4 regions of the Ruegeria profundi genome follow, and region 2 is predicted to be linked to each of the others. Evidence: riboswitches for the same ligand, from Rfam matches in the RefSeq annotation. Region 2 holds a riboswitch; each other region holds the start of a gene.
The links. A riboswitch is a leader RNA that binds a small molecule or an ion and turns the genes downstream of it on or off. The one in region 2 is predicted to bind cobalamin.
Positions count from the first base shown of each region.

Region 1 (7,915 bases), on a different contig from region 2:
AGGACTTGCGCCGGAGGGCCGTCAGCGATCACACCGCCCTCTGCCAACAGGATCAGCCGCGTGCAATGACGCGCGGCAAGCCCAAGGTCATGCAAGGACACAAGCACAGCCCTGCCTTCATCGGCGAGATCACGGAACACTTTCATGGTCGAAATCTGATGTGCAGGATCCAGACCTGCGGTGGGCTCATCTGCCATCAGGATGGGCGTGTCTTGTACCACGGCCCGCGCGATCAGCGCACGGGCCTGCTCACCGCCCGAAAGGCGGGATGCAGCACGCAGGCGTAGCGCCCCCAGATCCATTCTGTCGATGACCTGGTCAATAAGAGCCTGATCCCTTTCAGGTATCGCACCTGTTGGTGATAGATGCGGCAGGCGTCCAAGCGCAACAAGCCGCTCAACGGCGACCGGCCATGCGATTTCGCGCGCTTGCGGCATCCATGCGACTGTCCGGGCCCGGTCACGGGCGGTCAGGTTCGCAAGCGAGCTTTGACCGGAATGTGGTATCAACCCCAGCGCCGCCCGCATCAGGCTGGTCTTGCCTGCACCGTTGGGGCCGATTAGCCCCACCATCTCACCAGCAGAAATCGTAAGGCTGACCCTGCGAAACACCTCTCGGTTTCGCAGGGTGACGCCCAGATCGCGCAATTCCAAGGCGGTCATAGCATGTCTCTCCGCGTCTTGTAGATCAGGTGCAGGAAGAGTGGCGCACCTACAAGGGCGGTAACAACACCCAGTTTAAGATCACGGTCGGGCAGGATAATCCGCACCGCGATATCAGCCAGTTGCAGCATGACGGCGCCACCAAGCGCTGAAGCCAAAAGCAATCTGGACGGGCTGGCGCCGACCATTGGCCGTAAGATGTGTGGGACCACAAGGCCGACAAATCCTATCGCTCCGGCAACGGCCGTTCCTCCCCCTACGATACTTGCCGTTCCCAGCACCAACAAGATACGCAGACGGGACAGGTTGATGCCAAGCGTTTCGGCTGCTTCTTCGCCCAGCGTCAGCGCATCCAACCCTCGGGCCGTTACAGCAATCATAATTGCACCGACGAGGAAAAAGGGCAGCGCCAGCCAGACATGCACCATCGACCGATCTGACAAAGATCCCATCATCCAGAAAACGATTTCATTGGCCGCAAAGGGATTGGGCGAGAGATTCAGCGCCAGCGAGGTCAGCGCGCCGGCTAGGGCAGAGATCGCGATCCCGGCAAGGATCAGCGTCAAAGACCCACCGCGCGGCCCCGCAAGCATCATGATCAGTGTGACTCCAATCACAGCTCCGGCAAGAGCGGCGAAGGGAAGGGCCAGTACACTGCTTGCGGCCAGACCGGTGTAAATCGCCAGCACAGCCCCCAAGGCCGCAGACCCGGAAACACCCAGTAACCCGGGTTCGGCCAGCGGGTTGCGCAGATAGCCCTGCATCGCGGCCCCTGCAAGGCCCAGCCCTGCGCCAATAAAAATCGCCAAAATGGCGCGCGGCAGACGAATTTCGCGCATCACCAGCGTCAGCGGCCCGTAATCTGCGGAGAACAAGGCAGCCAGACTGTCCCCGGCGGGGATACCCGCCGGACCGATGGTCAGAGATAACAGAAACAGCCCAACTCCGCAGGACAGCAGAACGATCATAAGGCGCGTCATTCAATGCCCCGTTGCCAGTCTTCGCGTGCACGCCTGAGGTTATCAATCGCGCGAACGACGTAAGGAGTACCGCAAACCCAGTCGCGATCTGACACCAGTACCTGACCCGAGCGCGCCCGTAGATGTTTGACCACGGGATGCTGCAAGTATTCTTCGGCCCGGCTGTGTCCCGGATAGGGTTGCGCGGTGATCACGATGTCCGGGTTGGACAGCGCCAATTGTTCCAAAGGCAATACGCCCCCGGCGGTCATGCCCATCTCTGCCGCGATATTTTGCAGCCCTGCGGCGGTCAGAATTTGGCCCGACAGTGTTTGATCACCAGATGTCCAACCGTGCGTTGAGTATATCGCGGCACGAGGTCCATGCGCCCCATTTGCGGTGAGTGCTGCAAGCCCTGCCTCATAGTCCTGCAAAAGCTTGTCCGCAGCCTCTTGACGACCCAGGACCTTTCCCATTTTCCGGATGTTGGTGCGGATATCCTCCAGCGAGCGGGCGGACTCGAACACGACGACAGGAACACTCAGCCTTCTGAGCATGTCCACCGTCGCCTGTGCAGAAAAGCGATTTGCGATCACGAGATCTGGCCGTTGCAGGTAGATTTCTTCGGCGAGACCGTGATTGACCCCGTAGCGCATGGCTTCTTTGGTCATGGCCGACACGCGGCTGTCGCGCGCGAAATAAGACACCGAGATCAGTTGGCCAGGGGCGGCCAGCATCATGGCCAACTGATCGGTGCACACATTTATCGAGACCACGCGCTGCGGTTGCGCCCAGGTCATTTTGGTCAGGCTGACCAGAACACAAACAGCAATCAACCGCAGCCACATGATTAGAACGCCGCGCTCAGGCCGATATAACCGGTGCGCCCGCGTTTGGCGAAACCCCAGACGTCGGAGTATTCCCTGTCGAACAGGTTAACGATACGACCAGTCAGTTTAACGTTATCGGTCAGTGAATACTGCGCCGCAACATCAACGGTTACGTAGTCGGGCAGTTTTTTCGTTTCAAAGCTACCGAAGAATTGCGTGTCGTAATTGTCCGCCACATAACGAATATCGCCGGTTACAGACCCACGCCCTTGCAGGAACTCTTGCGTTGCGGTCAGCAATAATTCGTGCCGGGGGCGGCGAACTTCCACCGATCCATCCGGGTTTTCCGCGTCGATATAGGTGTAGCTTAGACGCAGATCGAGCGTGTCTGTCGCCTCAAGCGTGCCCGAAACCTCGACCCCGCGGCGGGTACTGTCCCCGGCTTGGTTGATGAAGGTCGAACTGCCCAAAACCGGATCGAAGACCGCCGTGATTTCATCAGTTAGATCGTCGTGAAACAGGGTCACATCAACCAATCCGCGCCCGGCCCAAAACGGCACTTCGGCACCCAGATCGAAAGACTTGTTTTTCTCGGGTTTCAGGTTTGGGTTGCCGACAAATCCAAAAGAGTCGGCAAACAATTCGAAGTAAGATGGATTGACGATGCCTGTCCCGGCCGATCCATGCAAACGCACGCCTTGAGGCAGAGTGTAAGACGCCGCCAATGTCCAGGTGAAATCATTCTGGAACGTTTTGTTGTCGTCGTACCGGATGCCGGCCTGAACATTCAGCCCATTCTGCAGCGATCCCCGATATTCCAGCGCGTATGATGTTGTTTCGCGCTCAAACTCGGGATCAGAGGAACTACTGTCCTCTTCCCATTCCACAATTCCGTTCAGCAAGTGGTTGCTGTCAACCGTCGCGCGCCCATCAAGGCCGAGGCTGAGAAGATAACGGGCCGAGTCCCGATCCGTTTCGGTCGGTGTGCCACCATTGGTGGATTGTTCGTTATCCGTCCGATCATAGCTGAAACGGTGAACCATTTGACCTCCTCGTGCCTCGTATTCGGCGTAGACTTGACCAAGCCGCTCCTTCCGCTCAGACCGTTGGGTAGGATCGTCTACGACGTAACCCTCGGGGGTGGTGGCCAGGAAGTCTGTGCTGTCGAAGTCATAGTTTTCATCTGAATCGCGAAACACAAACCCAAGTTTCAGACCTTCGGCAACAAAATAATCTCCGGTCAGGTCAATCGTGGTGCGGTCAACACTGTCTTTTTCCCCATTGCTGCCGGAGTAGTCATATCCGTCATCGTCCAGCCGCGCGATACCGACAGCGATGCCGCCTTTATCGTTACGATAGGAATACCGGGCGGACGCGTTGTACCCGTCACCAAATTCAACCGTGCCACCATATTCGTGACCCAGCCCGCCTCTCTTGGTGATGATGTTGACCACACCAGCCGAAGCGTTCGAACCATAGAAAACGGATTGCGGGCCGCGCAAAACCTCGATGCGTTCAATATTGGCCGTCTGAATGCCGGACAGGATGTATTCTCCGTCACCGCCGGCTGCCGGAACGCCGTTGATCAGGATCAGCGTATGGTTGGCTTCGGCGCCCCGGATTCGAACTTGCGTCAAGGCATCACCTGATCCGCTGACGGACACACCCGGAACAGCCCGCAGGGCGTCTTGCACTGTCGTGATACCACGCTGCTCGATCTCCTGCGAGGTAATCACACTGGCTGCACGGCCGTATTTCTGTTCTTCAATGGGTGTGAAGCCCCCGGAAATCACGATTGTTCCGATATCAATCGTTTCTTGCGCGTGGGCAGACGTCGCAACTGCAAAAACTGTCGCGGCTGACGCTTTCAGTAAGGCGGTTTTCTTCATTGTTTGTCCCTCGGACCCCTTTCTGGAGAAAGGGCATAAGACACCTTGTTCGGTGTCTTGATTGGTTGTTGTCGTTGGAGGAAAACAACCTCCGCAGACGGCGAAATGTCACCGCTACGGATAGACCGTTGCCAAAGACGCGCCCCGCGTCCGGACAGGGTGATCGCTCTGGCAGGTCTCCTGACTCTCGGATCGACGCCAAACCGGGCCTTCCCATCCCTTTTAGGACAGTGGCATGTGCCGGCAAAGCTCACCGCTTACAGTTGCGGGGGCAGTCGAGGAATTGGCGCAATGGCCGCACCCCGTTCCCTATTATCCGGATGGAATCCCACCCGGACCAGAACGCGCGAAAATTGACTGTATCTACCGCGAATTGTCAATCGTGAAGTTGCGATAAGCCTTGAAAATCAGGTTGCGCTGTCTCAAACGCCTGACGTGCGCGCCGAGTAGATGAGGTCGGCTGTCCGCAGTTTATGAGCTATGGGTCATCTGCGTCGTCGCATCAGTTTATGCCCAAATCGTACAGGGTCTGGTCAATCCCGTCGCATTCGTGACAGATGGTCAGGAGGCCGGGGACCGAGCCGATCATAGACGTAGCCCACATTTCCGCACCGCGATCTTCAATCAAAACTGCCACCTTTTTGCCGTTTCGACGGTGATTACGATAGTCTTGGGTCCGCTGGCCGCGACCTGCTCATGAACGCGTGCAAAGGGCGGCGCGACGAGTTTTCTATCAGGCGTATACCCGCTTTGACCTGGTGGTTTGGCAATGCCTGCAGCCTCTTTTGGGGCAGCCGGCATACAGAGCTTTGTCGAGGCGGCGTTGGTCGCCTTCAACGTTGAGACAAGCGGTGACAAAATGGCAGGCTTGGCAGAAATGCAACAAACCAGATACTTGCCAAGGCTGTCATAAACATTGTGCTAACTTTTTGGCTGTGGCTTCTCGGGCTGATCCATTGGCATTTTCGCAAGTGGGTACTGTTCTGGAACAAATGTCTTGCGGCGTCATGCCCGGGTTGGATCGGCGAGATTTAGTGGCCACTAGCCCGGATGTTGTGGCATAGGCGGTTCATGAACGACCTACCGACGCGCAAGACCTTGCCGCAGCTTGACGAAAGCCTGCTGACGCATCTGCCGCCCTTTTCAAAACTGGAGCGCCGACAGCTGCGCACGATCCTTGATCAGGCAAGCTCACGCCGATACGAACCCGGTACCGCAATCTTTGAAGAAGATGCGCCGGCCGACCGGTTTTATTTGTTGCTTGATGGATATGTTCGCGTCGTCAGGGTTACGCCGACAGGTGAACAGGTCACTGCACTACACATTCCAGCGGGACAATTGATGGGTTTTGCCAAGGCGATTGGGCGGCAGACCTATCCCGCGACGGCGATAACGGCAACCGAAAGCATCGCGTTGAGTTGGCCCATGCGGCTTTGGGAAACGTTCGCAGCAGAATATGAAGGCTTTTCGACCGAAACCTACAAGACCGTTGGAACCCGTCTGGGTGAGATAAACAATCGGGTTGTCGAAATCTCAACCTTGCAGGTTGAACAACGCGTCGCCAGTGCGCTGCTGCGCCTTATCCATCATACCGGCCGTGAAGTTCCTGACGGGATCGAGATCGATTTTCCGATCACGCGGCAGGATCTTTCGGAAATGACCGCAACCACCCTGCATACCGTCAGCCGCCTGCTTAGTGCGTGGGAAAAGAAGGGGATGGTTGAAAGCCGCCGAAAACGGATCAAGGTGCTTGATCCGCGTGCTTTGGCCGCAATCAGTGAGGCCAGAATAGAATAGTGTTTCGTTGCTTCCCATAACTCGGGCAGGAACGCGTCATCATTCACGTCGTATTCGCAATGCGCTTCAGCGTTCGTGTGAAAGGGACTTATCAAACAGCACACACAGCGTCCAATGCCGCATGAACACGGCAACCGTTTGTGGACGGCACGGCATTATACTTTCCAAGGGCAGATTGGAATTTTCCAGGCTCGGTTTTTTGCGTAGACCTCTCCTATTTTTCGAACATCTAGGCAAGGAAATCATCAGAACATTGCGCTTGCGCAAACTTGGTCCGATTGCCACCGGCTAACTATTCCCCATTCCTTGCCCGCAAAGGTAAGCTAATGGCGGAAATCTTAACGAAATCATGCGCGCGCAACATTTTCTGCGGAGGCTCGATTTTTTTTGCCGTGGTTTTCGTGGCCCTGACCGTTCAGTCCCACCGGTATGTCGTCAGCACGTCAACCTCGGGGATGGAGTTGAGTGATGTGGTCGTTCACGGCGAACACATTTGGGAAATACGCTCCTGCATCAATTGCCACAGCCTCCACGGAGTGGGCGCGTATTTAGCGCCCGAACTCGGAAACGTCATGACCCCGTGGGGCGTTCAGGACAGTCCCGAAGATGCCTTTGATTTCCTGAAAGGTTGGATCGAGTCGCAACCAAGCGGCATCGCAGCCCAACCTCAGCTGAGCGACGAGCCAGATGTGCAGCAGGCGTTGCGTGATCTTGTTCTGGCTGTCTACGGATAGGTCGGATGCGTCTCGTTGATCTCATGCAGCCAGAGGGAACGATCGGCAACCTCTGGCACGATATGGCAAGTGGGATTGGCGCTGAGACGCGCTTTCCCTCGGCGCGTGTGGAATTGGCATCTGTGCGCCCCAGCCTGGCGGTTCTTTTCCGTGCACTTGGTGGCTCTGGCGGGGTTGAAATCGGAGAGGCTGCCGCGACGCTGGTGCGACATCGGCAGCCACTCAAACGCAAATTGGGGGCAGAACGCGACCGTGAATATGTGGCTCGATACGATAGCGAAAAGCTATACTTTCCTCCGGTTATAAATACGTTTCTCGACCCCAGGCTGAACCGCGCGGCGTATTTCTGGCTGACTGCCCTTGCCGCGAAAACCGAGTTTGCGACCTTGGACCTTGCAGGTGCTGGACCAACCCACGACTATGCTCAGATCTACGCAAATGCCCATGCGGCGGATGCCGTTTTCAAAAGTTGCCCGGGTCTGCGCGCAGACTACGCAGAGATGGCGGCCTATTGCGCCAAGACGCGACCGGATTTGCATCGGCCAGCACAAGAAGCGTCGATTGAACAGGCAATTCGCATGCAGCTGGGCGGTGATGTGCTTAGCTTTGGTAAAACTGCAAGCACAACCCGCAGTTTCATGCCATTTGCACCAGTGCCAATCTGGTTGCGGTTTGAAGCTCCGGGACAAGGCGGAAGCGCTGCGCCTGAGGCAGAAACAGAGCAATCCGCGCCGGCTCCATCGGCGTCACTCAGCCGCCGCAAGCTCGGCGAGCGGAAAGATCAGGACCAGCACAGCCGAAAGGACAGTTTCATCATAGGTCGTTTCGAATCCATTCTTTCATGGGTCGAGTCGATGAACATCAATCGCAATATCGACGATGACGATGATGAGAACGCCCAAAAAGCCGCCGACGATGAGGATCGGATTACGCTGTCGAAGCAGGATCGAAAGACCGCGACACGCCTGAGGCTGCATCTTGATCTGTCGCCCGCCGATGCAGATCACGAAGCGTTGGAGGGCGAATATACATACCCGGATTGGA
Region 1 is NZ_JAIUZS010000003.1:355,056-362,970, reverse strand. It holds gene LCM21_RS07855 (ABC transporter ATP-binding protein) at 1-662, opposite strand, end outside; gene LCM21_RS07850 (FecCD family ABC transporter permease) at 659-1,642, opposite strand; gene LCM21_RS07845 (ABC transporter substrate-binding protein) at 1,639-2,469, opposite strand; gene LCM21_RS07840 (TonB-dependent receptor plug domain-containing protein) at 2,472-4,340, opposite strand; cobalamin riboswitch at 4,494-4,697, opposite strand; gene LCM21_RS07835 (Crp/Fnr family transcriptional regulator) at 5,412-6,137, shown strand; gene LCM21_RS07830 (cytochrome c) at 6,464-6,871, shown strand; partial or broken gene LCM21_RS07825 (nitric oxide reductase activation protein NorD) at 6,877-7,915, shown strand, end outside.
Region 1: linked by a shared signal. The riboswitch ahead of LCM21_RS07840 (TonB-dependent receptor plug domain-containing protein) and the one ahead of LCM21_RS12700 (hypothetical protein) in region 2 are both predicted to bind cobalamin.

Region 2 (7,915 bases):
CGTTTTGACTTGGCAGGGCATCTGATTTCCCCCTCTCACCGACGTATTCGAAACATTTGTTTTAAGGGGCAGCCATTGACCGCTGATCAGCGGTTTGTGGTTGCGTCGAACAATCATCGCGCCAATGGCGGTGGCCATTTCCGATTCATGGAAGCGGCAGAGCTCATAACCCTGCCACCCTTGCTTGTTCAACGCGCCCTGCAGGATTATCTAGCTGGCTCTTTGTCGCGCGACCCGCTCGAGGCTGCCCCCTACCCGTTTACCTTTGTGCCCGTGCAGGGTGCGACAAGCCTGCTTCGGACAAGTCCAAAAGCACAAGCTCATATCGCGGAACTGGATAGTTTTGACCCTCAAGTCATCGGAACCGATGATGAGGGTTTTTTGCTTATCCGATTGACGCTCTGACGGGTTGTGTTTCGCTAGAAGTTTGCCTATATCCCTGCGTGAGAGGTTGGCGCGGGCGAGCGCCTCGCCAACCTGGTCAGGTCCGGAAGGAAGCAGCCACAACGAGCCCCGCTTGGGTCGATGTCCAACCTCTCACTTCATCCTCGCCATTTCTCTGTGCGCGTCCGGCCTAGGCAATCAATCGCGGCCAGACTGCGGCGTTGCGACGGGCAAAAGCTCCGATATGTCCTACCTTGGGCAATCCAAGCTTAGCCGGAGACAATACATGCCGGCGCGCTTTGGGTCCGAAAAGACCGGCCAACCGCCAAACCGCCTTTGGCGGCACTACATCGTCATCGTCGAATGTAAAAAGATCCACGGATGTGTCTGGCGGCGCTTCGCGAGCGTCGGGCAGGGTCACCCCGATTTCGGGCAGATAGTTGCGCGGTGCGGTACTCCATCCGCGCCACTGCCAATACACTGACGCGGGCAAATCTGACCCGAAACCCAGCGCCTTGCCCGGTAAATAGCCCAGTGCTTTTACGGCCAATGGGGCATGACCGTACCAGAACAGCAAGGCAAGGCCGCGGTACGGCCACGGGTGATCCGACACTGTGACCAACCCGGAACAGACACAAATCATACGGTCAATCTGATCCAGATCGGATTGAATCGGCCCCAACATTCCACCGATGGAATGGCCAATGCTCCATTGCTGCGCATCGGGAAATCGCTTTCGCATTTCGGCGCGTGCTGCGGGCATATCTGTCAAAGCCCAGTCCGCCATCGTGGCCCGCGCCGCCTTTAGCGGACCGTTCCGCGAATGGCCAAAGTCGCTGTAATCATAGGTCAGGCAGGCCATGCCCTGCTCAGCAACCAGCCAGCGCGCAAAATGTTGGTAGTAGTCCCGAGGCACGCCGGTTGCCCCGTGAATGACGACGGCCGTTCGGGGCGTGTCTATCGGAAGATATAGCCGAGCCGACAATTCGGTTTCACCTGACGGAATCAGAAAATCTTCGGTCAGCACGGCTTGTTCGGTATCCAGCATCCTACCCTCTATCTGAACCAATCAGTTCACCGGATGTATCCGCATGGATTGCCGGGCCAAGTCAATCGGGTTTCAACATGACCCCACGTACCCTCACCAAACCAAGAGGTCGCTTGACTCAAGCCACACTGACCCGCTAGCGATGGGCTGATGGTTCTTGCCCCGGACCCCGGGGCGGGATGAAAAGGGAACACGGTGCGGTCCTGCCCGTGAAATCGGAACGGACCAAGGCCGAGACTGCCCCCGCAACTGTAAGCGGTGAGCAATGCCGAAACGCCACTGGCCGCAAGGTTGGGAAGGTCGGCAACGCGATGACCCGCAAGTCAGGAGACCTGCCATCGAAACAAAATCGAAACTCGGGCGGGGCGCCCGGACAGGTCATCAAGACGGTGTCACACCTGATCCATGCCCCGGTCCATGCGCGGAGGGCGCGGTATGATCTGGAAGACAAAGACACACCAATTCTCAGCAACCGTGTGTCAGAAAACCGGCAAACCCTGTCCGGCACTGGCGCAGATGGCGCGCTCGGTCGTGCGGGCGGTTGAGACCGCGGTCCCGGCGACGACCCCTGATTTTGAATTCGACGGCAACAGTGAGCTTTCCCATTGCCCGCAAGGCTGCGTCGCACGGTTCAGAGCGCAAAAAGACCTTATCCGTATTTATTGCGGGGCCACCGAAGATGCGCCTCTCGAAGTGCTGGAGACATTTGCGGACATGATGTTTGGCCCGGACACGGCCACGCGTCCGGCCGGAATGCTGACCACTCCGCCCTGCGCGATGCTGGAAGTCACGACCCTTGCGACAGACCCTGTCGTTACGATGGACCGGCAAATGGCGCTCTGACCTAGTGGCCTATCACGGGCCGGGCCGCCCATTGCATCTGGCTATCGGTTTCGACGGCGCATTTGCGCACAGCACGCAACCGTTTTAACGCGGTGTCCGGGCTCTCTCCGTGTTCGACCATGAGGCGCAGAACGATCATACCAGAGCGGCCGCAGCCTCCGCGGCAATGCACCAGCACCCGCCCCCCACAGGATAGGATACGCGACACTGTTGCGCCTATATCGGCCCAAGCCGTATCAATCGGCGGCGTCGGAGTGCCAAAATCTTCAATTGGCAAGTGCACCCACCTGACACCATTTGCACGCAGATCGTCCCCCAATCTGATCGCGCCTTCTTGCAGCATTTCATCCGTCGTAGTTACCGAGATCACAAGACCAGGCCGCCAATCGCGGATAGCAACGAAATCCCGTGCGTATCCATCGCCGCAGCCGGGCAGCGGCGACAAGGCAACAGTACCGTTTCCAACGTGAACTGGGTGGATGTCAAACCTGTGCACCGCGTCCCCTCTTTCATCTGTGCTTCTACGGTGCACAAACATTCTTGCAAACGAATTTTCATCCTAGGTGGCTGTGGACGCGGGGCGCGGGGGTCTCTACGCTGCGGTCCTGAACCGAATCCGACAGAGCAGACATGAACGACACGCCCAGCCCCGCCTATCAGGTTCTTGCCCGCAAATACCGCCCGGAAACTTTTGCTGACCTTGTGGGTCAGGACGCGATGGTGCGTACGCTGAAAAACGCGTTCGAGGCTGATCGGATCGCGCAAGCTTTTATCATGACCGGTATTCGCGGAACCGGAAAAACCACCACGGCGCGGATCATCGCCAAAGGCATGAACTGCATCGGTCCGGATGGTCAAGGCAAGCCGACAACCGAACCATGTGGTCAGTGCGAGCATTGCGTTGCCATCATGGAAGGCCGCCATGTCGACGTGATGGAAATGGACGCCGCCAGCCGAACTGGCGTGAACGATATTCGCGAGATCATCGACAGCGTCCGCTATCGCGCCGCCAGCGCACGCTACAAGATCTATATCATCGACGAAGTTCACATGCTTTCGACGAGTGCGTTCAACGCGCTGCTCAAAACGCTTGAGGAACCACCCGAGCATGTGAAGTTCATCTTCGCCACAACCGAAATTCGCAAGGTGCCAGTGACGGTCTTGTCGCGTTGCCAGCGATTTGATCTGCGCCGGATTGAGCCCGAAGACATGATCGGCCTGCTCAGCAAGATCGCGGCGGCCGAAAACGCTCAGATTGCGGATGACGCCCTGGCCCTTATTACGCGTGCTGCTGAAGGATCGGCGCGGGATGCAACCTCTTTGCTGGATCAGGCAATTTCACACGGGGCGGGTGAAACCAGTGCAGACCAGGTGCGCGCTATGCTGGGCCTGGCCGATCGTGGGCGCGTGCTGGACCTGATGGACATGATCTTGCGTGGTGATGCGGCGGCGGCGCTGACCGAATTGGGGGCGCAATATGCCGAAGGCGCAGATCCTCTGGCCGTGCTGCGCGATCTTGCGGAAATCACCCACTGGGTGTCCGTGGTTAAGATCACGCCGGACGCAGCGGAAGACCCGACAGTCTCACCGGACGAGCGCGCGCGCGGTCAACAAATGGCCGAGGCACTGCCAATGCGCGTCCTGACCCGGATGTGGCAGATGCTGCTGAAAGCGCTTGAAGAGGTCTCGGCTGCGCCAAACGCCATGATGGCGGCTGAGATGGCCGTGATCCGTCTGACCCATGTGGCTGACCTGCCCAGCCCCGAAGAACTGATCAAGCGCTTGCAGGATGCGCCACCTCCGCCGCCCAATGGTGGACCCGGCGGTGGAGCGGCTGCGCCGTCGCAACCTGCCGCGCACACTCGGACGCCGGTGGCATCGTCCTACACAAGCCCAATGCGCGGAGGGGCCGGCGCACCAAGCGCCGCTTTGGCGCAGGACGCGCAAACCGCACTGGCACGTTACCCGACCTTTGATCACGTGGTCGATCTGATCCGCGCCAACCGCGATGGCGTCCTGCTGGACGAGGTCAAACGCGCGTTGAGGCTGGTCGCCTACCAGCCCGGACGCATCGAATTCCAGCCGACCGAACGTGCCTCTCCGCAATTGGCGCAGCGTTTAGGGACAGCCCTGCAACGGTGGACAGGCAATCGCTGGGCGGTCACGGTCGTCAACGAAGGCGGTGGGGAGACGATCTACGAAAAGGAAAACGCGGCAGAGGAAGCGTTGAAAGCCGAGGCGCGTGCACATCCTTTGGTGCAGGCTGTTTTGGCCCAATTCCCCAAGGCGCGGATCAAAAGCATCGAAACACCGGAACAGCGCAAGGCCAAGGTCGAAACCGAAGCGCTGCCCGAGGTCGAAGACGAGTGGGACCCGTTTGAAGAAGACTAGGCATACCCGGACCCGACGGGAAGAAAGGTTTTGCAAAAGACCGTGACGACGGGCGGGAGCCTCTGTGCCCTTGTGCGGCGCGGATGCCGCCCGTATTTAAGCGACAAACCGATTTGTAGGAGAAAAGCGATGCTCAAAGGACTCGGCGGTCTTGGCGACATGGCCAAGATGATGAAATCCGCCCAGGATTTGCAGACAAAGATGGCAGAAATGCAGGAAGAGCTGAACACCATCACGGTTGTCGGCGAATCCGGTGCTGGGCTAGTCAAGGCCACAGCCACTGCGAAGGGTGAGTTAAAGGGTCTGGACATCGATCCGTCGATCTTCAACGGCGACGAAAAAGAAGTCGTCGAAGACCTGATCCTTGCCGCCATCAAGGACGCGCAGACCAAAGCTGCTGAGCGCGCGCAGGCTGAAATGGCCAAGCTGACTGAAAGCATGGGCCTGCCCGCAGACATCAAGCTGCCGTTCTGATAGACACTCCTGACGGATTATCGGCCGGGCACCCTGCCCGGCCCATTTGCAGGAGCACGCGCCGTGAGTTCGAACAGCGACATCGACAACCTGATCGACCTGATGGCCAAGCTGCCGGGCCTCGGCCCCCGCTCGGCCCGTCGCGCGGTGCTGCACCTGATCCGCAAACGTGCCCTGCTGCTGACCCCGCTGTCCGACGCGATGCAGCAGGTCGCAGCCACCGCGCGTGAGTGCCTGAACTGCGGCAATATCGGCACCACCGATATCTGTGACATCTGCGACAGCGAGGCTCGCGCGACCGGAGAGCTGTGCGTGGTCGAGGATGTCGCCGACCTCTGGGCGATGGAGCGCGCGGGCGTGTTCAAAGGCCGCTATCACGTTCTGGGCGGAACCCTGTCCGCTTTGGACGGCGTCGGCCCGGACGATCTCCGAATCCCCCGCCTTAAAGATCGGGTCACGGCCGAAGGGATCACCGAGGTCATCCTGGCCCTGAACGCCACCATCGACGGTCAGACCACCGCCCACTACATCGCGGATCAGTTAGAGGGGCAGGTCCGCCTGACCTCACTGGCGCAGGGTGTGCCGATTGGAGGTGAGCTGGACTATCTGGATGACGGGACGATTACAGCGGCGCTCAGGGCGCGGAAGGAACTTTAGGCTAAGACACGCAACGCTTTCGAGTTCTTTATAGAGTTTACTTCAAAGCCATTCATCAATTAGCATCTTTATGTGTTACTCAAGTCAATCGAAGTAGCCATTCAGATGTTAAAAAAATTACTGGACGCTTTATTCGGCTTGTCGAACCAAAGAGCGAGCGCCGCACATTTCGAGCCTCGAACTCCTAAAGCCATTAAACGGGACTATTCGCGCGTTTCCGAACCAGCCGCTGTTTCGAAACTGCCAACAGCCAGAACCATAAAGGGTATGTGCTACGTCATAGATGGTGATACAATCGTGATCAGCGGAACCAAGATTAGGATCGCAGGGATCGACGCGCCCGAGCTAGAACATCCGTGGGGCAAAAAATCAAAATTTGCTCTGATCAGCATGTGTAAAGGCACGCTTGTCACTGCTTTCATTAGAGAAGAGATTTCTTATGACAGGATCGTCGCAAAGTGCCTGCTTCCAGACGGCACGGACGTTGCCGCAGAGCTCGTGAAGCAAGGGCTTGCGCTAGACTGGCCAATATTCTCAGGTGGTGAATATACCCATCTGGAACCACATGACGCGCGGAAAAGACTATGGCGTGCTGCTGCGCGTCAAAAAGGCCACATGAACGCTTTTCGATCTGAAGTGAAGCCGAGACGAAATCAAGACTAAAGCCAAGTCATGCTATGAACCGCTATTGGAGGAATTCGAATGTCTAAAATTTGGACCACCCAATGACCCGCCTATTCGCCCTCATCTTCGCCGCCTTCACTGCAACCGCCGCCCTGTCTCAAGAACTCATCGACAAGGGATTTGTCGAAGGCTGGAACATCATGATGGACCCCGCGCTTGGCAATGGGTGCTTGATCCAGACAGTTTATCAGGACCTTTCGGTGGTGCGTATCGGCTATGACGCGCTGGACAATCGCGGGTATTTCGCCGTTTACAACAAGGCTTGGGGCGATATCGAGCACGGCGAAAGCTATCCGATCCGGTTCGAACTGGACAGTAAGAGCTATGCCGCTACTGCCATTGGATTTAATCAGGGCCGTGTGCCCGGCGCGACCGTGTTCTTCACCGACCGACGTTTCGTCGACGTCATTGCGCAGAACAGGACGATGACCGTTTACAACTCCACAGGTGACGTGGTGATGGCGATTGACCTCAAGGGCACCGCCAAGGCGTTGGATTACGCTCGCGAATGCCAAACCCGAACGCTTTAACGAATCGGATCGAACAGCGCGTCTTTGGCTGCGCAATCCTTGATCACGTCGCGGCCACAAGGCACAGGCTCAAGGTCGCGCGATAGGCACAGCCTGACCTCTTCGATATAGCCTTGTTTGCAGGTGACGGTGATCATGTCGCGCTCCAGCGCGGGATTGGCTTTCAGAAACGCCTCTTCCACCACTGAAGCAGGCAGCTTGACCGACGAATCCAGCTGACGGAAAACCTCAGGGCGTTCGACCTGCGCATAAGCCTTTCGCGACAACTCAAAGTAATCCGCTGCGGACAGGCCCGAACAGGTGCCATGTTTCTTCCACTGGTGCCATGAAAGACCCGGCGAGCCCTGAATATCCGCCATTTCGCGCGTCATCGCACGCGACGGGGGCGCCTCGGGCGTGCGGCAGAAGGCAGGCCAACCCTGGTGATATTGCGGCCAAAGACCGTGCAGAATCCAGCCGTGGTCGTGCCGCGCATCGCATTGGTCTGACCCGCGCGCATCGCCTTCGCGCGCGCACCAGTTGGGCGACCAGCTGAGCGACAGAACGTAGTAGTCAAACTCTCCCGCCTTTTCGCCTTCGGCAAGCACAGTTACAGTGCCAAACACCCACAGAACCAGTCCTAGAATAGGCCGCAGCATTCGCCTCTTTCCTTCTTGCCCTGCCGCGACTATATAGACCCGAAGTTCCCCGACAACGGAAACCTGCCCCAAGATCACGGGGCCGCCGAATTCCGGCGACGGGACAGATGTATTTATAGGAGACGGGCTGATGGCAAAACCGCTTATGGCCAAGGCAACAGCCGTATGGCTGGTGGACAATACAACGATCAGCTTCAAGCAGATCGCTGATTTTGTAGGAATGCACGAGCTTGAAGTGCAGGGTATCGCCGATGGCGATGTGGCCG
Region 2 is NZ_JAIUZS010000005.1:47,506-55,420, forward strand. It holds gene LCM21_RS12685 (bifunctional 2',3'-cyclic-nucleotide 2'-phosphodiesterase/3'-nucleotidase) at 1-405, shown strand, start outside; RNA gene ffs (signal recognition particle sRNA small type) at 445-543, shown strand; gene LCM21_RS12695 (alpha/beta hydrolase family protein) at 575-1,432, opposite strand; cobalamin riboswitch at 1,567-1,786, shown strand; gene LCM21_RS12700 (hypothetical protein) at 1,868-2,275, shown strand; gene LCM21_RS12705 (protein-tyrosine phosphatase family protein) at 2,277-2,771, opposite strand; gene LCM21_RS12710 (DNA polymerase III subunit gamma/tau) at 2,906-4,666, shown strand; gene LCM21_RS12715 (YbaB/EbfC family nucleoid-associated protein) at 4,796-5,140, shown strand; gene recR (recombination mediator RecR) at 5,204-5,797, shown strand; gene LCM21_RS12725 (thermonuclease family protein) at 5,870-6,460, shown strand; gene LCM21_RS12730 (hypothetical protein) at 6,523-7,011, shown strand; gene LCM21_RS12735 (ribonuclease T2 family protein) at 7,008-7,649, opposite strand; gene LCM21_RS12740 (DUF1013 domain-containing protein) at 7,780-7,915, shown strand, end outside.

Region 3 (7,915 bases), on a different contig from region 2:
TGCCGGTCTGCCGCACGGGTAGATTTGGATCAGGCTTGTGCTTTGCTATTGGCTGATCCGTCAGATGAATGGATGCGCCACGCCGAAACACTGATGCGGGGATTTCGTCAGGCTGTAGAAAGGCGGCCTGTGTTCTATCGTCCCGGAGTTGCAGAATTGTCTTTTGATGAGGCATGGCTAGGTCGGTTATTCGAAGCGGTTGAGCAAAAAGATCAGGACAGTTTCCGCTTTCTCATCCGGTCGCGCGTGCCACGTTGGACACAGCGGAATTTTGCCTTTCTGGTCGGGTCGATTTCCAAGAATTTTAGCCATTTTTAGAATTATTCTAAAAACCTCTTGGAATTTGGCTGCAATCCCCTAATTTAGGGATCAGAATATTGATGTTGCGGCATTCCGGCGCGACGAAAATTAAGAACCAGGGAAATATTATGACGTAAACAGCCATCGACCTGACACCCGATTCCCGCGCTGCGATTGCCGAGGCGCTGAACCAATCCGTGGCCGAAACTGCCGTCACCACCATGCTGGCGCAGAATTTCCATTGGAACGTGACCGGCATGGCCTTTGGCCCGTTGCACGAATTGTTCCAGAAAATCTACGAGGATCACTTCCAGGCGCAGGATGATCTGGCCGAGCGTATCAAAGCTCTGGACGCCCATGCCGAAGGCATGCTGGCTGGTATGCTGAAGCGGTCGAAAGTGGCTGAACATGACGGATCCGCCACTGACAAAGACATGGTCAAAATGATGCTCGACGCTCAGGAAACCTTGGCCGCGACCCTCGCCGGAGCGGGCGAACTTGCCGCCAGCCACGGCGACGCATTGACCGAGGATCTGTGCATCAGCCGCGGCCAAACCCATGAGAAATTCGCGTGGTTCCTGCGTTCACATCTGCGCTGAGCTAACCATCCAAGGTAATTTTCACCTTGGCTTTTTTCTTCCTCAGCTTCTTCAGATAGGCCGGTCCCCAATGGGTGTACCGGCCCATTTGTTTCTGCTGACAAACCAGCATCTGAACAAATGCCTCTTGCTGATCGGGGCGTTTGATCGCCTTGAACAGCTTTTTCTGGCTCTTTGTCATGGAACACCCAATGCAATGTCCCGCGCGGCGGAACTTGCACACGTCAATGCAGGGGCTCGGAATTTTTTTGCTCATCAATGACTCTGGTTGATGCAGGTTGTTGGCATTACAAATTGGACGTGCCGCAAACCCGGAAAAGAGGCCAAAGCGTCGCGGCCAGGTATTTTCAGGTGGATAAACACCTCTAAACCCGTCAGCCGAGCCTCGGTGGTTTCGGAAAAACATCACCGAGACGTCGTGGCAGAAAGGCGGCGACACAGAAAACAAGGCCGCAAGGCGTGTCCAACGGGTCGGTGAACCCGAACATATTGGATGGGCCCGCGTGCAGGTAAGAGTTTTGTTCGGCAGAGCTAAGCTGCTTCCGAATTCACCCGATTCAGCAGCCCGTTTAACCCTTTTCGGATGAGGTCCTCGTCCAATCCACCCACAAGAGCATCGCAAAGGCACAGCCCAAGGCAAGGACCGCGGCCGACAAGCCGAAAATCAATAAACCCGAAACCTGGTCAATCTCCATGACGATCAGTTTTCTGACCACGGCGAGGATGCCGATCATCAAGACAACCCGGACCTGTTCGTAACCTTTGCTGCCCTTCACCATCAAATGCACGGAATGGGCCAGTTCCAACGCAATAATCGCCCCCAGCAGCAGGGCAAAAAGCTGTTGCAGGTCCTCGTATGTCACCCCGGCGCCAGAGGCCATCACAACGGCCGCGGTTTCCCGAAGGAAACTGGCTGTCGCAAGCAGAATGACAATCAATGTTCCTGCCAACAGCAAGACGGCCACAGCCGCAGAAAACCAAGCATAAGCCTTGTCAATCGTTTCGCGCATATCGAAGAAGTAAATCGAAATGCGCAGAAGTCATCTTGAAATTGCTGAGATTCAAGCGCCGATAGTGTACCGCAAAGGTTCAGTCATAGCGCAGCTCCGTCGCCTTGCCGCGAAAGATCGTATATGACAAGACCGTGTACCCGGCGATGACGGGCAACACAAAAATCGCGCCGATAAGGATGATGAACAGGCTTTCTGGCGCACTGGCCGCCTCGTAAATCGTCAACTGCTCGGGGACGACGTAAGGGTAGAAACTATAGGCCATCCCAAAGAACGCGAGCGTGAACAAAACAATCGACGCCGCAAACGGGAACCAAGCCCAACTGTCGTTCCTAGTCGGCAGGTGGCGTAAGGCATACCACAGCAACGCGATCAAGATCCCTGACATCAGAGGCAGCGGCAACAGCAGGAAAAACTCGGGGAAGGTAAACCATTTCTCGAAGATACGAGGGCTGACCAACGGTGTCACCAACGAGACGGCACCGAGCCCGATAATAAGCCCCCAGATGCCCCCTTTGGCCCATCGAACGGCTTTTTCCTGTAGTTCTCCGTCAGTTTTGAGGATTATCCAGCAGGCGCCGATGAACGAATACCCAACAGCCAGAAAAACAGCCGTGATCATCGCAAAGGCCCATGTGGCCCAACTGCTTTCCAATCCCATGATGTACTTACCCAACATGAAGCCCTGCGCCAGGGCGGTCATCGAAGAACCCGCGAAAAAGGCCAGATTCCAGTAGTATTTATGATGCGAGGGCGCTTTGACCCAAAACTCGAACGCAACGCCCCTTAGGATCAGACCGATCAGCATGATGGCGACTGGCAGGTAAAGCGACGTCAGGATCACCCCATGGGCGGCTGGAAAGGCCACCAGCAGAATGCCGATAGCCAGAACCAGCCACGTCTCGTTAGCGTCCCAGAACGGCCCGATCGAGGCGACCATCCGGTCTTTCTCCGCGTCATCGGCGAAGGGCAACAGGACCCCTACGCCAAGGTCGAAACCGTCCAATATGACATAGACCAGAATCGACACCCCCATGAGTGCCGCAAAAGCGAGCGGCAGCCAGTGGGTTGGATCACCAAAAAGTTCCATCGCGTCTTACTCCGCCGGTACCGCTTTGACGCCCCGGAGCGCCGAAGCAGCCTGAATTTGCTGCGACAGGCCGACTCTGGCCGCCTTACGGGCCAGGTAGAACAACACTCCGACATAAGCAGCCAGCAGCAGCGCATAAATCATCAGATATGCCGCCAAAGTTGTTCCCACCATCGGGGCGGGAACGTCCGCCACCGCCTGTTCCGTCGTCAACACGCCCTGCACAAGCCACGGCTGGCGACCAATTTCGGTCGTGTACCAACCCGCCAGAGTGGCAATCCACCCTGAAAAGGCCATCGGCACCAGCGCCACCTGCATCAGCTTTGGCACCCCACCCGGCCCGCGGCCCCGCCGCATGAACCAGAGCGCGGACCAACTGAGCAAAAGCATGGTAATGCCTGTGCCCACCATAACGCGGAATGACCAGAAAACAGGCGCAACCGGCGGATGAAGAACGGTGCCATCCTCGGACACGAAATCGTTCAGGCCCGGCACAACACCATCGGCCTTGTGCGTCAGGATGATCGAGGCAAGGTTCGGGATGCTGACCTCATGGTGGTTTTCCCGCGACTCCTCGTCCGGTAAAGCAAACAACACCAACGGGACGTTGGATTTGGTCTCCCAATTGCCTTCCATGGCTGCCACTTTCTGGGGCTGATACTCCAGTGTGTTCAGGCCGTGCAGGTCGCCCATGTAGATTTGCACAGGGATCAGCAGCGCGCCAAGCCACGCCGCGGTTTTAAACGTGGCACGCACGTCCGAACCACGGTCTCCGACCAGCCAGCGAAAAGCTGACAGGCCAAGGATCAAAAACGCCACTGTAAGGCCACTTGCCAACAGCATATGGGTCAAACGGTATGGCATCGAGGGGTTAAAAATGATCGCCCACCAATCTGTCGCAAAGGCCACGCCGTCGCGCATCTCAAACCCTGCGGGCGTGTGCATCCAGCTGTTCAGAACCAGAATCCAGAACGCAGACATGGTGGTACCGAACGCCACAAGAAAAGTTGCGGTCGTGTGCAGCCAGTTCGGCACCTTTGAAAAGCCAAACAGCATGATGCCAAGGAACACGGCCTCAAGGAAAAACGCGGTTAGAATTTCGTAGGCCAGCAACGGCCCTGCGATGTTTCCGACAGCCTCCATGAAGCCCGGCCAATTGGTGCCGAATTGGAAAGACATCGTAATTCCGGAAACGACACCCATCGCGAAGGACAAAGCGAAGACCTTGACCCAAAAACGATAGGCTTGCATCCACTTCTCATCCCCGGTTGCGTTGAAGCGCAGCTTGAAAAACAGCAGCACCCAACCCAAAGCGATCGTGATCGTCGGGAATAGAATATGAAACGATATATTCGCCCCAAATTGAATTCGGGACAGCAGTAATGTGTCCATCTCACACCTGTATGTGGTTCGTTTGGTAGACAGTTAGCGTTGGTTGTTGAGGGTAAAAGACACCCTGCGACAGCCCGTCATGCGGCACAGTATCCCATGCGAACTACGGCCCATTCATACCACTGCTATGAATGCGATTTTTCGAATTGATGGTGAAAATCCACCTCGTGTTGGGTTGCTCAGCTGACTGACCCGATTAACAGTGCGTCCGAGAACAGGCGGCCACCGATCTTGAGCGCCATTTCCTCCGAGATTTGCTGAACCAGGGCCGGGTCGATGATATTTTCTGCGAACAGTGCTGCCGAACCTTCAGCTTTCAGTTGAGTAATCAGGACTGCAACGTCTTGTGCCGAAGGCTCTGCCTGGGTATCGAGGCCGACGGGTGAAAGGAAGTTCATACCGTGGGCATCCGACAAGCCCCCAAACGTGTCATGCGCGGTCACACCACGCGCTGTCCGCAGGGTCGGGGATCAACTGACTTGCAAGTCAACGCTTTCCAAATCTTTCCGAGGTCTGTGCCCAGTGGACGATCTCGGGACGGTTTTCCGCCTACGGTTGCGGGGACAGCTTTGGATTTGGCCAGATGGCTGTACCGAATTCCATTCTTCTTGGCACGTCTCGCGCATGGAACCACCGCGCCTTATGCGCTTTAAATCACTCGGTCGGTCAGGGTTTTTCAACATGAGAAGCAGATTATACCGCTGGGACAGGGCAGTTGGCTTCTTTTTTGCGCGGCGTGAGGCTGAGTAGAGTGATTTTGGCCAGAACCGCTTGCGTCAGGCAGCCAGGCACGGGCTGGGCGTATTGGCACGGATTGCCGCAGTGGGCACCTTAGCCCCGTATCCCGTCCTCATAGCGTTTGCGTTCTGCGTCCGTAGCCTGGCGCCATTCGGCCCGCAACAGATCCATGCGACGTGGGATTGGCGTATCAAGAACTTCCGCTTCGACGATCCGCTCGGTCCGGAAGTAGCGAAAGCCCTCGCGCAGTTCGCACCACGCGGCAATAATCCGGCTGGTGTCTCGATAGCCCAGAAGAACTGGCCAGATCACCCGGCGCGAATGTCGACCTGTGAAATCTGTATAAACAAGAGAAATCTTCTTGCGGTGCCGAATGGCCCGGCGGATGGATGCAGCCCCAAGCGTCTCCTCCGGCTGGCCTACCGGAGCAACGCTGACCACTGGCTCTAGAAACGAGGTTCGGTATTTGGCTGGTGCAACGGTTTCCAACTTGGCGATCAGCTTTTCTGCGGCCACCGCCAGTTCGGGTTCCCCCCGTGTTTGGACCCACATGACCCCGAGCATGACCGCCTCGATCTCATCCGGTGTCAGCATCAGCGGCGGCATGTGGAAACCCGGCTCAAGGATGTAGCCGACACCGGCTTCACCGGTGATTGGCACACCCTGCGCGATCAGAGCGGCCATATCCCGGTAGACCGTACGCTTTGTGACACCCAATTCGGCCCCAATAGACTGGGCCGAGATTGGCGCCTTCGCGCGTCTCAGAATTTCGATGATTTCGAACAGCCTGTCACCGCGTCGCATAAGGGGTCCTTTCGACAACACCACCAATACTGACACTATGCTGACAACACGCTGTCAGCATAGGGGGTGTAGAGACACGACCGATGTCAATTAAGGAACCCCATCATGAGATCAGCCCTTTCGCTAGCCCTTGCCCTTTTCATTCCAATCGCAGGTGCCGCTCAAACCACAGATGGTGCAAATGACACGGCGATAACCGCCATGGGTGCCTATGTGCCAAGTGACAACGTGCAGCAGTCTAAGTCCTTCTACCGCAATCTGTTTAGCCGTGCGCCGACAATCGAACTGCCCGATTTTGTTGCTTTCGACATCGAAGGCGGTTGGTTCGTCATCGTATCTCGGGACCGGTACGCACCCGGGGCTGAGCCTGGGTCAGACGCGGTTCCCTATCTGCAAGCTGCCGATCTTGAAGTGCTTCAATCCCGCGTCGTGGCAACCGGTGCCGCAGCACCCGAAATAATCAAAGAGCCCGGTATCCACCTTCTCAAGATCACTGATCCCACCGGCCAATTGATCGAATTCTTCAAGCTGACCGGCAAGTGACGACAGCGAAAAACACAATCGGACACGCTTAAAAAAGGAAATTTACAATGCAAATGAACTACTGCGTTATCGGGACGAATGACATGGACGCTGCGACACGGTTCTACGACCGACTTTTCGATCGTTCCGGAATGAATCGCGTCTCGCCCAGTGAGAGGATGACGTATTGGTTGGGCGAAGGTTCTGCCTTTGCGGCCGCCATCCCTTTTGACAAGCAGCCCGCCACCAATGGCAACGGCACCATGGTCGGCTTTAGCGTGGGATCACCCGAGGAGGTCGAGAGGCTCTACACTCTTGCAATCGCGTTAGGCGGGACATGCGCGGGCGAGCCGAAACTGCGTGGCCCACGATTTTCAGCATATGTACGGGATCTGGACAGCAATAAGCTGTGCCTTTCGGATTAGCGTATTGAAACTCCGCTGGTCGGCTAGCAATCAGATTAAACGCGACCGAACGTCCGATTGCCGTCATCTTTGCATCTTCACAGTGGCCACAGAGTGCACGGCGCGCCCACGAAACGGAACAATGCGGCGTCATATCGCATCGTTTCACAGTGGTTTTTTGGTTCCTCGGACTACGTTCTTCCCGGACTGAACTGATAACTTTCAGGAAGAAAAACCACATGCCCAAGGATGACGATCAGGCGGTTCAAAAGCAAAACACTTGCGGAGCAAATGACACGGCCCCGCAACGTGCCACTGTGTATTTTGATGGCTCCTGCCCGCTCTGTTCCCTTGAAATAGGGCATTATGCCTCTTGCGAAGGCGCAGATGGCTTACGGTTTGTGGATGTTTCAGACCCTGACGCACAGCTTGCAGAGGGGCTCTCGCAGGACAAAGCAATGGCAAGGTTTCACGTGCAATTGCCTGATGGAACGCTTGTGTCCGGAGCAAATGGGTTTGTCGCCGTTTGGCGGGCGTTGCCCAAGTGGCGATGGCTTGCGCGCGTAGCTCAACTTCCCGGCGCGGTGCAGGTCATGGAGTTTGCCTATCGCATGTTCCTGCCCCTGCGACCGATGCTGTCACGGATCGCCTCGCGATTGGGGGCTAAGCCGAAGAAACACTCGGATACCACCGTATGACCAGTCCAGGCGATGGTCATCTAAAGCGACTGCTCAGGCTTGCAAACGGTGCATTGAGCCCCGAACCGGGCGCGGGCAGGATCATGATCGCGCTTGGTTTTGGGCTTGTCACACATATTGTATTTGCGTTGGCGGTTGCCGCCATGGTGATTGCGATGTTCTTCGGCATGGGCAAAAGCCTTGGCACGGTGCCATGGCCAGCCGCCGCACTGACCAACGCGCTACTGATTTTACAGTTCCCTTTGGCGCACTCTCTTCTGATGACCGGCCGTGGTATGAAGTGGCTGGCTCGTTTTGTCCCCGGCCCGCACGGCGCAACTTTGGGCACGACAACTTACGCCATGATCGCTTCACTGCA
Region 3 is NZ_JAIUZS010000003.1:340,855-348,769, forward strand. It holds gene LCM21_RS07735 (hypothetical protein) at 1-318, shown strand, start outside; gene LCM21_RS07740 (Dps family protein) at 444-899, shown strand; gene LCM21_RS07745 (DUF1289 domain-containing protein) at 901-1,155, opposite strand; gene LCM21_RS07750 (phosphate-starvation-inducible PsiE family protein) at 1,469-1,909, opposite strand; gene LCM21_RS07755 (cytochrome d ubiquinol oxidase subunit II) at 1,989-2,999, opposite strand; gene LCM21_RS07760 (cytochrome ubiquinol oxidase subunit I) at 3,006-4,391, opposite strand; gene LCM21_RS07765 (metal ABC transporter solute-binding protein, Zn/Mn family) at 4,571-4,834, opposite strand; cobalamin riboswitch at 4,862-4,991, opposite strand; gene LCM21_RS07770 (helix-turn-helix transcriptional regulator) at 5,223-5,933, opposite strand; gene LCM21_RS07775 (VOC family protein) at 6,039-6,476, shown strand; gene LCM21_RS07780 (VOC family protein) at 6,524-6,880, shown strand; gene LCM21_RS07785 (thiol-disulfide oxidoreductase DCC family protein) at 7,099-7,557, shown strand; gene LCM21_RS07790 (methyltransferase family protein) at 7,554-7,915, shown strand, end outside.
Region 3: linked by a shared signal. The riboswitch ahead of LCM21_RS07765 (metal ABC transporter solute-binding protein, Zn/Mn family) and the one ahead of LCM21_RS12700 (hypothetical protein) in region 2 are both predicted to bind cobalamin.

Region 4 (7,915 bases), on a different contig from region 2:
TCGACGCTGCCCAAGACCAGAAAGGGAAGCTTGCCAAAGAATTCTCGATGCTGGTCGGGCATGAACGGACGAATGAACTTGCGACCGAACTCCTCGATCCTATCCCGCCTACCAACGCGAGATTGCATCTCACGCTCGCCAGCATGAAAAGGCGATGTCATTTCAGTGGCTTGATCGTTCATGGCAGACCTCGTGTGTTGTGGGATTGAAGGCCAGTCGCGGGTGCGACTGACCTATGGCGTAGTGGGATCAGGCTGCGTTCAAGCCAACTGCGGTGCTTGGCATGGGGACAAATCCATCCAGCGCCTCGACATTGGCCAGAAGGCGAAGCACATTCGCGTAAGGTTCAAGCGATATGCCACCCTCGGGCGCATGAGCTGTGTAGCTGTAGATTGCAACATCCGCGATGGTTGGCGCATCGCCGACCAGCCAGTCGCGGCCCTCCAAGTGGTCATCCAGCTTTTTCAGAACATTAGCCGCAGTGGCATGGGTAAACTCCATGTTCAAAGGTGCGTTGAACACGTTGATCAGACGCGCGGCGGCAGGGCCGAACGCAATCTCACCCGCTGCGAGGGTCAGGAATTTCTGCACCTCGGCTTCACCGACAGGATCAGAAGGCAGGTAGGAAGGCGCATACTTCCGGGCCAGATAGACCAAAATGGCGTTGCTGTCGCTTACAACCACGTCGCCGTCTTGCAATACGGGCACCTGACCCGCCGGGTTGAGCGTCAAGAACGGCTCGCGCTTGTGCTCACCACCCGCAAGATCCACGTCGATAACGTCGTGTTTAATCCCGGCAAGGTTGGCGAACAGACGGACCCGGTGCGAGTGACCGGATAGAGGGAAGCTGTGAATTTGGATCGTTTCGGACATCTGGAAACTCTTTCTCTGATTGAGGGTTTGGGCTGTTGATCAGCATCTGTGCCCCAGACATAGTTTGCTTTCACTTGGGCGATAATATATCAATTTGGTGAATTACTATGAACGCAGTGTAGATAATGGATACGATTCAGGGCATGCGAGCCTTTGCGGCGGTGGCAGCACATTCGTCGTTTACAGAAGCCGCAAAACAGATCGGTATCAGCACCAAACTGACCAGCAAATATGTTGGCCAGTTGGAGGATCATCTGAATGCGCAGCTTTTCAACCGGACCACGCGAAGCGTCACCCTGACCGACACTGGGCGATCTTACTACGAACGCTGTCTGCCTCTGCTGGAGCAGTTCGATGAACTGGAAAGCCTTGTCCAGCAACGCCAGACAGAATTGGCGGGGCGCATACGGATTACTGCGCCGACGGGCTTTGGCTCGGCCGAATTGATTCATCTGTTAAAACCCTTTCAGACCGAGCATCCAAAGGTCTCGATTGAACTGCACCTGTCAGATCACCATGTTTCGATGGTTGAGGAAGGCTTCGATCTGGCCATTCGGTTCGGCGTTTTGAAGGAGTCGAACCTTGTCGCACGCAAGCTGACGGACATGCGGATTGTGTGCTGCGTATCACCCGAATACCTGACGCAGCACGGGACACCAAAAGAACCGGCCGCACTGGCAACCCATAATTGCCTGCTTCAGACCACCGGCAGTTTTTCTGACCACTGGGCGTTCAAAGCAAAAGGTCGAGAATACACGGTTCCGGTTTCGGGCAACTTCCGCGCAAACTCACCGCGTGCTGTTGCACATATGGCTGCGGATGGGCTGGGGATCGGGCGGATTCCGCTTTATACGGCGCAGTCCTTTTTGGACACAGGAAAACTGCAACTTCTGTTCGAAGAGCAAGAGGCTTTATCGCTGGGCCTTTACGCGGCCTACCCGCAAAACCGCCACCTGACCGCACGTATTCGTGCGTTGATCGACCACCTTGCGGCGCAGTTTCGCGGGGTTTGAAAACGGCGTTTCGATTACAAGCCTTCGCATCGGTACACAATTCGCACCGCAGGCAGACATTTTCACCAAGCAGTACACCGGCGTGTCTGTTTCAGAGCGGAAAATGTCGCAAGTATTTCAGCGCTGGATTAGGCTTGAAATAACTTACGGCCACGAGGTGCCGCCATTTGATTCTCAGGTGGCGGAGAATTGGGAAGCCGGTGCAAATCCGGCACTGCCCCCGCAACGGTAACGAAGGTCAGGCTCAGCAATCAACCACTGGGAGGAGGATCCCGGGAAGGTGCTGAAACCGGGCGCAAGCCCCTTCCAAGTCCGGAAACCAGCCTCTCTGATATGTCAAACTGCGGGTGGCGGTGGGGGCACGGGTTTCGGACGCGGTCCTCACGCGCCTCCGGACTGGTCCCTCTTGTCATCTGCCCAAGCAATGCCGCGGGGCGCGGCAGGAGAGCCAGAAGTGAACAGAATTCAAAGCCTGTTGGCGCGTCGAAATCCGGCATATGCCCTGGAACAGGCATTCTATACCGACCCCGAGATTTTTCGGACCGACCTTGAAACAATCCACTACAGCGACTGGCTGTTTGCCATTCCGGCATGTGAATTGGTCAAAGCAGGCGACTACGTCACATATAACGTCGGTGCCTATCGCGTGATCATCGTGCGCGGTGCTGACAATCAAATCCGGGCGTTTCATAACACCTGCCGTCATCGCGGATCGGTGATCTGCAAAGCGTCCAAGGGCAATGCACCCAAGCTGGTCTGCCCCTACCACCAGTGGACCTATGAGCTTGATGGCTCTTTGCTGTGGGCGCGGGACATGGGTGCTGATTTCGACCCCAAGCAGCATGGCTTAAAGACAGTGCACTGCCGCGAGCTGGCCGGTCTGGTCTATATTTGTCTGGCAGAGGACGCGCCGGACTTTGATACGTTCGCCAATATCGCAAGGGCCTATCTCGAGCCACATGACCTGGGCAATGCCAAGGTGGCTTTCGAAAGCTCTATAATCGAGAACGGGAACTGGAAGCTGGTTTGGGAGAACAACCGTGAGTGTTACCACTGCGGAGGGAACCACCCTGCGCTGTGCCGCACTTTCCCCGATGATCCGACCGTTACCGGCATCGAAGGGGGCACTCTGCCAACGCATTTGCAGACCCATTTCGACCGCTGCGAAGCCGCAGGGCTGCCGTCACAATTTTACCTGCACGAGGATGGGCAGTACCGTCTGGCCCGGGTGCCCCTGAAGGAAGGGGCCCAGAGTTACACGATGGATGGCAAATCCGCCGTGCGCCGCTGGTTGGGCCGATCACCCTTTGCCGATGCGGGATCGTTGTTGAAATTCCATTATCCGACCACGTGGAACCATTTTCTGGCGGACCATTCCATCGTTTTCCGCGTGACACCAATCAGCCCCACGGAAACCGAAGTCACGACAAAATGGCTTGTCCATAAGGATGCCGTCGAAGGCGTGGACTATGACCTGAAACGCCTGACCGAAGTTTGGGAAGCGACCAATGACGAAGACCGCCGGGTGGTTGAGGATAACCAGCAGGGTATCAACAGTCCGGCCTATGTGCCCGGACCCTATTCTGCGATACAGGAATCCGGCGTTTTGCAATTTGTCGATTGGTATTGCGCAACTCTGACGCGCCGATTGATCCCTGACGCTGTTGCTGCGGAGTGACGGTTATGGACGTTGTGACCTCGGCAACAGCCGTCTGGCAGGACAGTGAAAGTTTGGAATGCGTCTCGGTCGTGCCCGAAATGCCAAATACTGCCAGCTTTACATTTCGGGCCCCTTCTGGCGCCCTGTTCAGCTACGAGCCCGGGCAATTCCTGACGCTGGAAATTCCGGCACCGGGTCAGCCGGGCGGCGTTGTGCATCGCACCTATACAATCTCATCATCGCCTTCACGGCCCAGATCGATCACGATTACGGCCAAGGCGCAGTCCAACAGCATCGGCACGCGCTGGATGCTGGACAACCTGCAACCCGGCATGCGGATCAAAGCCATTGGCCCGGCAGGTTTGTTCACGAATGCCGAGAGTTCCTCCGGCAAATACCTGTTCATCTCGGCCGGTTCAGGCATCACACCCTTGATGTCGATGACAACCTGTATGTGGGATGAAGGGCGCGCGCTGGACGTTGTGTTCATCAATTGCGCCAAACGACCGTCAGAAATTATCTTTCGCCAGCGGTTAGAGCAAATGGCCAGCCGGACACATGGGCTGAACTTGAAATTTGTCGTCGAGGAACCCGACCCGTACCGCCCCTGGACCGGGTATCAAGGCCAGTTCAACCAACTGATGCTGGGCCTGATGGCACCGGACTATCTGGACCGTGAGGTGTATTGCTGCGGTCCCGAGCCCTTTATGCAAGCTGTGCGCGATGCGCTGGCCGGTCTGGGCTATGACATGGAAAACTACCACCAAGAGAGTTTCGGCGCACCCGTAGAGACCGAGGCGCAGCAACCGGAACTGGATGATGTTGTTCCCGACGACGACACCAGTGCCGAAATTCTTTTCGCAAGCTCCGGCGTCAAGGCGAAGGTGGCCGAAACCGATACGGTTCTGGTGGCTGCACGGTCTGTTGGTCTGAATATCCCATCAGGCTGTACGTTCGGCGTATGTGGAACTTGCAAGGTCAAGAAGCTTAAGGGTGACGTCCACATGGTCCACAATGGCGGCATTTCAGAAGATGATATTGAGGCCGGGTACATTCTGGCCTGCTGCTCGAACCCGATCGGAAAGGTCGAAGTCGAAGTCTGACAAACAATACTGGCGCGGGCGTCTTGAGACGCCTCCGCCAATTGGCGTTGCCCGAACTGTGAATACCGCCTGAGAGCGGGATCGCCCGCAACACGCCAGCTCTGCGCTTGCTTTCCCAAGCCGAAGCTGGTGCGCGGGTTTCAAACACTGCTGCGTTCATCGCCCGTGTTGCGGATGCACTGCGAACAGCTTGACGTGCGCCCAATTCACGCGAAAACGCTTACGCAGCACTTTCTTCACCGTAATTGCGTGACTTTGACATTTTGCCAATCCCCGGGTTGAACGAATTGGTCGGATCGCAGCGTTTGTAATGTGCCACCAGATCAGGCTTGGCCTCGTACAGGTGGCCAACATTGTGTTCTGCAGGGTATTCCGCTCCGCGTTCATCCAGAATTTTCAACATCGCAGCCTTGATCTTTTTGGGGTCACATCCCTTTTTGACGATGTAATCCTGATGCATCACATGGCACATCAGGTGGCCGTAGTAGACTTTGCCCAAAAGCTGATCCGTGATCTCGGCGGGCAGAGTTTCGAACCAGTCACGGTCATTGCGACGTAGCGCGATATCCAGCGCCAAGATCTCTTCGACCTCAGCCGCATGAACGTGGCCATACCGCACGGCGGCACCAGCGGCGGCAAACCGATGCAATCCAGCGATCTTGGCTTCGCGCGGTGTACATATGACGAACTCCGCACCGCGGTTTTCGAAGAAGCCGGGCAGAAACTCCGCTGCCTCTTCGATACCGCCATCGTGCATTTTCAGGATGAGGTGGTGTTCGTACTTGTCACGAAACTCATGCAGGAATTTCGGCAGATGCTCGGGCCATAGGCGCGAGGCAATCTGCATGAACTTGTCCGTAAACCCTCGGGTCAAGGCGAACTTGTTCAGGCGCGAATCCACCGCGCCCTTCAATGCAAAAAACAACGGAAGCCTGTCGGTTCCTAGCTTGTCGATCATCACCAGCGTGTCCTTGCCGTATTTCGCGGCAATGTCGAAACACTCGCGGTGTACGTATTCGGCCGAAACCGGCAAGGTTTCGAAGTTTTTCAGGATGTGACGCCGCAGTTCTGTCAGGTCAGCGGGGTCGTTTGTTCCGATATAGAAAACCTGCTCGCGGTCATAGGTCGGGAATGTGTCAAGCCGGACCGCGAAAACTGCCAGCTTGCCCGCGCAGCCGGACGCCTCAAACAACAGGCGATCATCGTTGTTATAGCGCGACGGTGTATCCGCATCGACATCGCGCAAGATCGTAGTGTAATCCGGATCCGAGGCGTTGCGGCCCTCGGGCGTGGGGGCGTTCTTATCGAAATCTCCAGCTTCAAGCCGCGTCAGGATTTCCTCGGGAGAGTTGCCCAGATCCAGACCAAGATGGTTCACAAGCGTCAGTTCGCCATCTGCGGTGATCTTGGCAAAAAGGGCCAGCTCGGTATAGCTGGGGCCGCGCTCGCATAGCGAGCCGCCCGAGTTGTTGCAAACCCCGCCCAGGATCGAAGCGCCGATGCTGGACGAGCCGATTACGGAATGGGGTGTCCGCCCCAACGGGCGCAGCTGCTTTTCCAGCTCAAACAGTGACGCGCCCGGAAAACTAAGCACCTGCTGCCCGCCTTGCAAAAGGTGCAAAGCATTCATTCGGCTCACATTGATTAAAACAACGTCGCGGTCATAGCCACCCTTGGGTGTGGACCCTTCTGTCAGGCCGGTGTTTGAGGCTTGCATGATGACGATCTTATCGGCCGTGACACAGGCCTGCAGCACCTTCCACTGTTCCAGCAGGCTACCGGGTTGAACGACACACAGCGCCTGACCCTCGCCCGAGCGAAAGCCGCGTCGGAACCTTTCAGTCGCGCGCTCTCCGGTCAGGACGTGGCGCGATCCGACGATCGAGCGAAAGAGTTTGATCAATGCGTCATTGGTCATTTCGGCTCTTGCCTCTGACTAGGTTGTTCGAAAGCGGATATTCTCGCGGCTCAGTTGGTCGACGCTGGTGACGCCCATAAGTTTCATGTCGCGTTCAATCTCGGCACGCATCAGACCCAAGGCCCGCTCTACCCCCGCCTGCCCTGCCGCAGCCAAAGGATAAAGATAATGCCGCCCAACGCCAACTGCTTTGGCCCCAAGCGACAGTGCTTTCAGAACATGGGTTCCGCGTTGCACACCGCTGTCCATCATCACATCCAGCTTATCACCAACCGCGTCCACGATCTCGGACAGTTGATCAAAAGGCGTGCGTGACCCGTCAAGCTGACGGCCACCGTGGTTTGACAGGATGATACCGGTGCACCCAACCTCGGCTGCACGCTTGGCATCTTCGACAGTCATGATGCCCTTCAGGCAGAACTGTCCATCCCAATCGCGCACCATCTGGGCCACATCATCCCAGTTCATCGACGGGTCCAGCATATCGGTAAAATACCCACCAATCGAGCTGGCACCACCGCCCATATCCACATGCTCTTCCAACTGCGGCAGGCGGAATTTCTCATGCGTTACGTAGTTGATCCCCCACATCGGCTTGATAGCAAACTGGATCATGCCGCCCAGCGTCAGGCGGAACGGGATCGAGAAGCCGGTGCGTAGGTCACGCTCGCGATTTCCACCAGTGATACTGTCGACGGTCAGCATCATGACCTCGACCCCGGCCTCTTTCGCGCGTTGCATCATGGCCGCGTTCAAACCGCGATCCTTGTGGAAATAGAATTGATAGACCTGCGGGTTCTTGTGTTTTTGCCGAAGTTCCTCAAGCGAGACTGTACCCAACGAGGAGACGCCGAACATAGTCCCGTACTTCTCGGCCGCTGCCGCAACGGCGCGCTCCCCCTGATGGTGGAACAGGCGTTGCAATGCTGTGGGCGAGCAATAGACCGGCATATCCAGTTTCTGCCCCATCACGGTAACGGACATGTCCACATCCGACACCCCGCGCAAGACGGAAGGCAAGAGATCGCAGCGTTCAAACGCGATGGTGTTTTCGCGGTATGTCACCTCATCATCCGCGCCACCGTCGATATAGTTGAAAATTGGCCCCGGCAGCCGCTGCTTGGCCAGTCGCCGAAAGTCGTGGAAGTTATGGCATTGGCTCAGACGCATATTTCACGCTCCGTAACAGGCGACCCAAGGCAGCCGACTGGCAAGGAATGGCAAGAGAAGGGCCAACGCCAAACCGACCAACTGCGGCACCACCAAGGGTATGACGCGTTTTTGCACACGCATCAACTTGATCCGGGGCTGGCAGAGGCATTTCACCAATATTCACACAAGGCGAACC
Region 4 is NZ_JAIUZS010000003.1:462,746-470,660, forward strand. It holds gene LCM21_RS08255 (pyridoxamine 5'-phosphate oxidase family protein) at 1-182, opposite strand, end outside; gene LCM21_RS08260 (glutathione S-transferase family protein) at 250-873, opposite strand; gene LCM21_RS08265 (LysR family transcriptional regulator) at 999-1,886, shown strand; cobalamin riboswitch at 2,025-2,228, shown strand; gene LCM21_RS08270 (aromatic ring-hydroxylating oxygenase subunit alpha) at 2,311-3,564, shown strand; gene LCM21_RS08275 (FAD-binding oxidoreductase) at 3,570-4,649, shown strand; gene dld (D-lactate dehydrogenase) at 4,870-6,567, opposite strand; gene LCM21_RS08285 (alpha-hydroxy acid oxidase) at 6,586-7,737, opposite strand.
Region 4: linked by a shared signal. The riboswitch ahead of LCM21_RS08270 (aromatic ring-hydroxylating oxygenase subunit alpha) and the one ahead of LCM21_RS12700 (hypothetical protein) in region 2 are both predicted to bind cobalamin.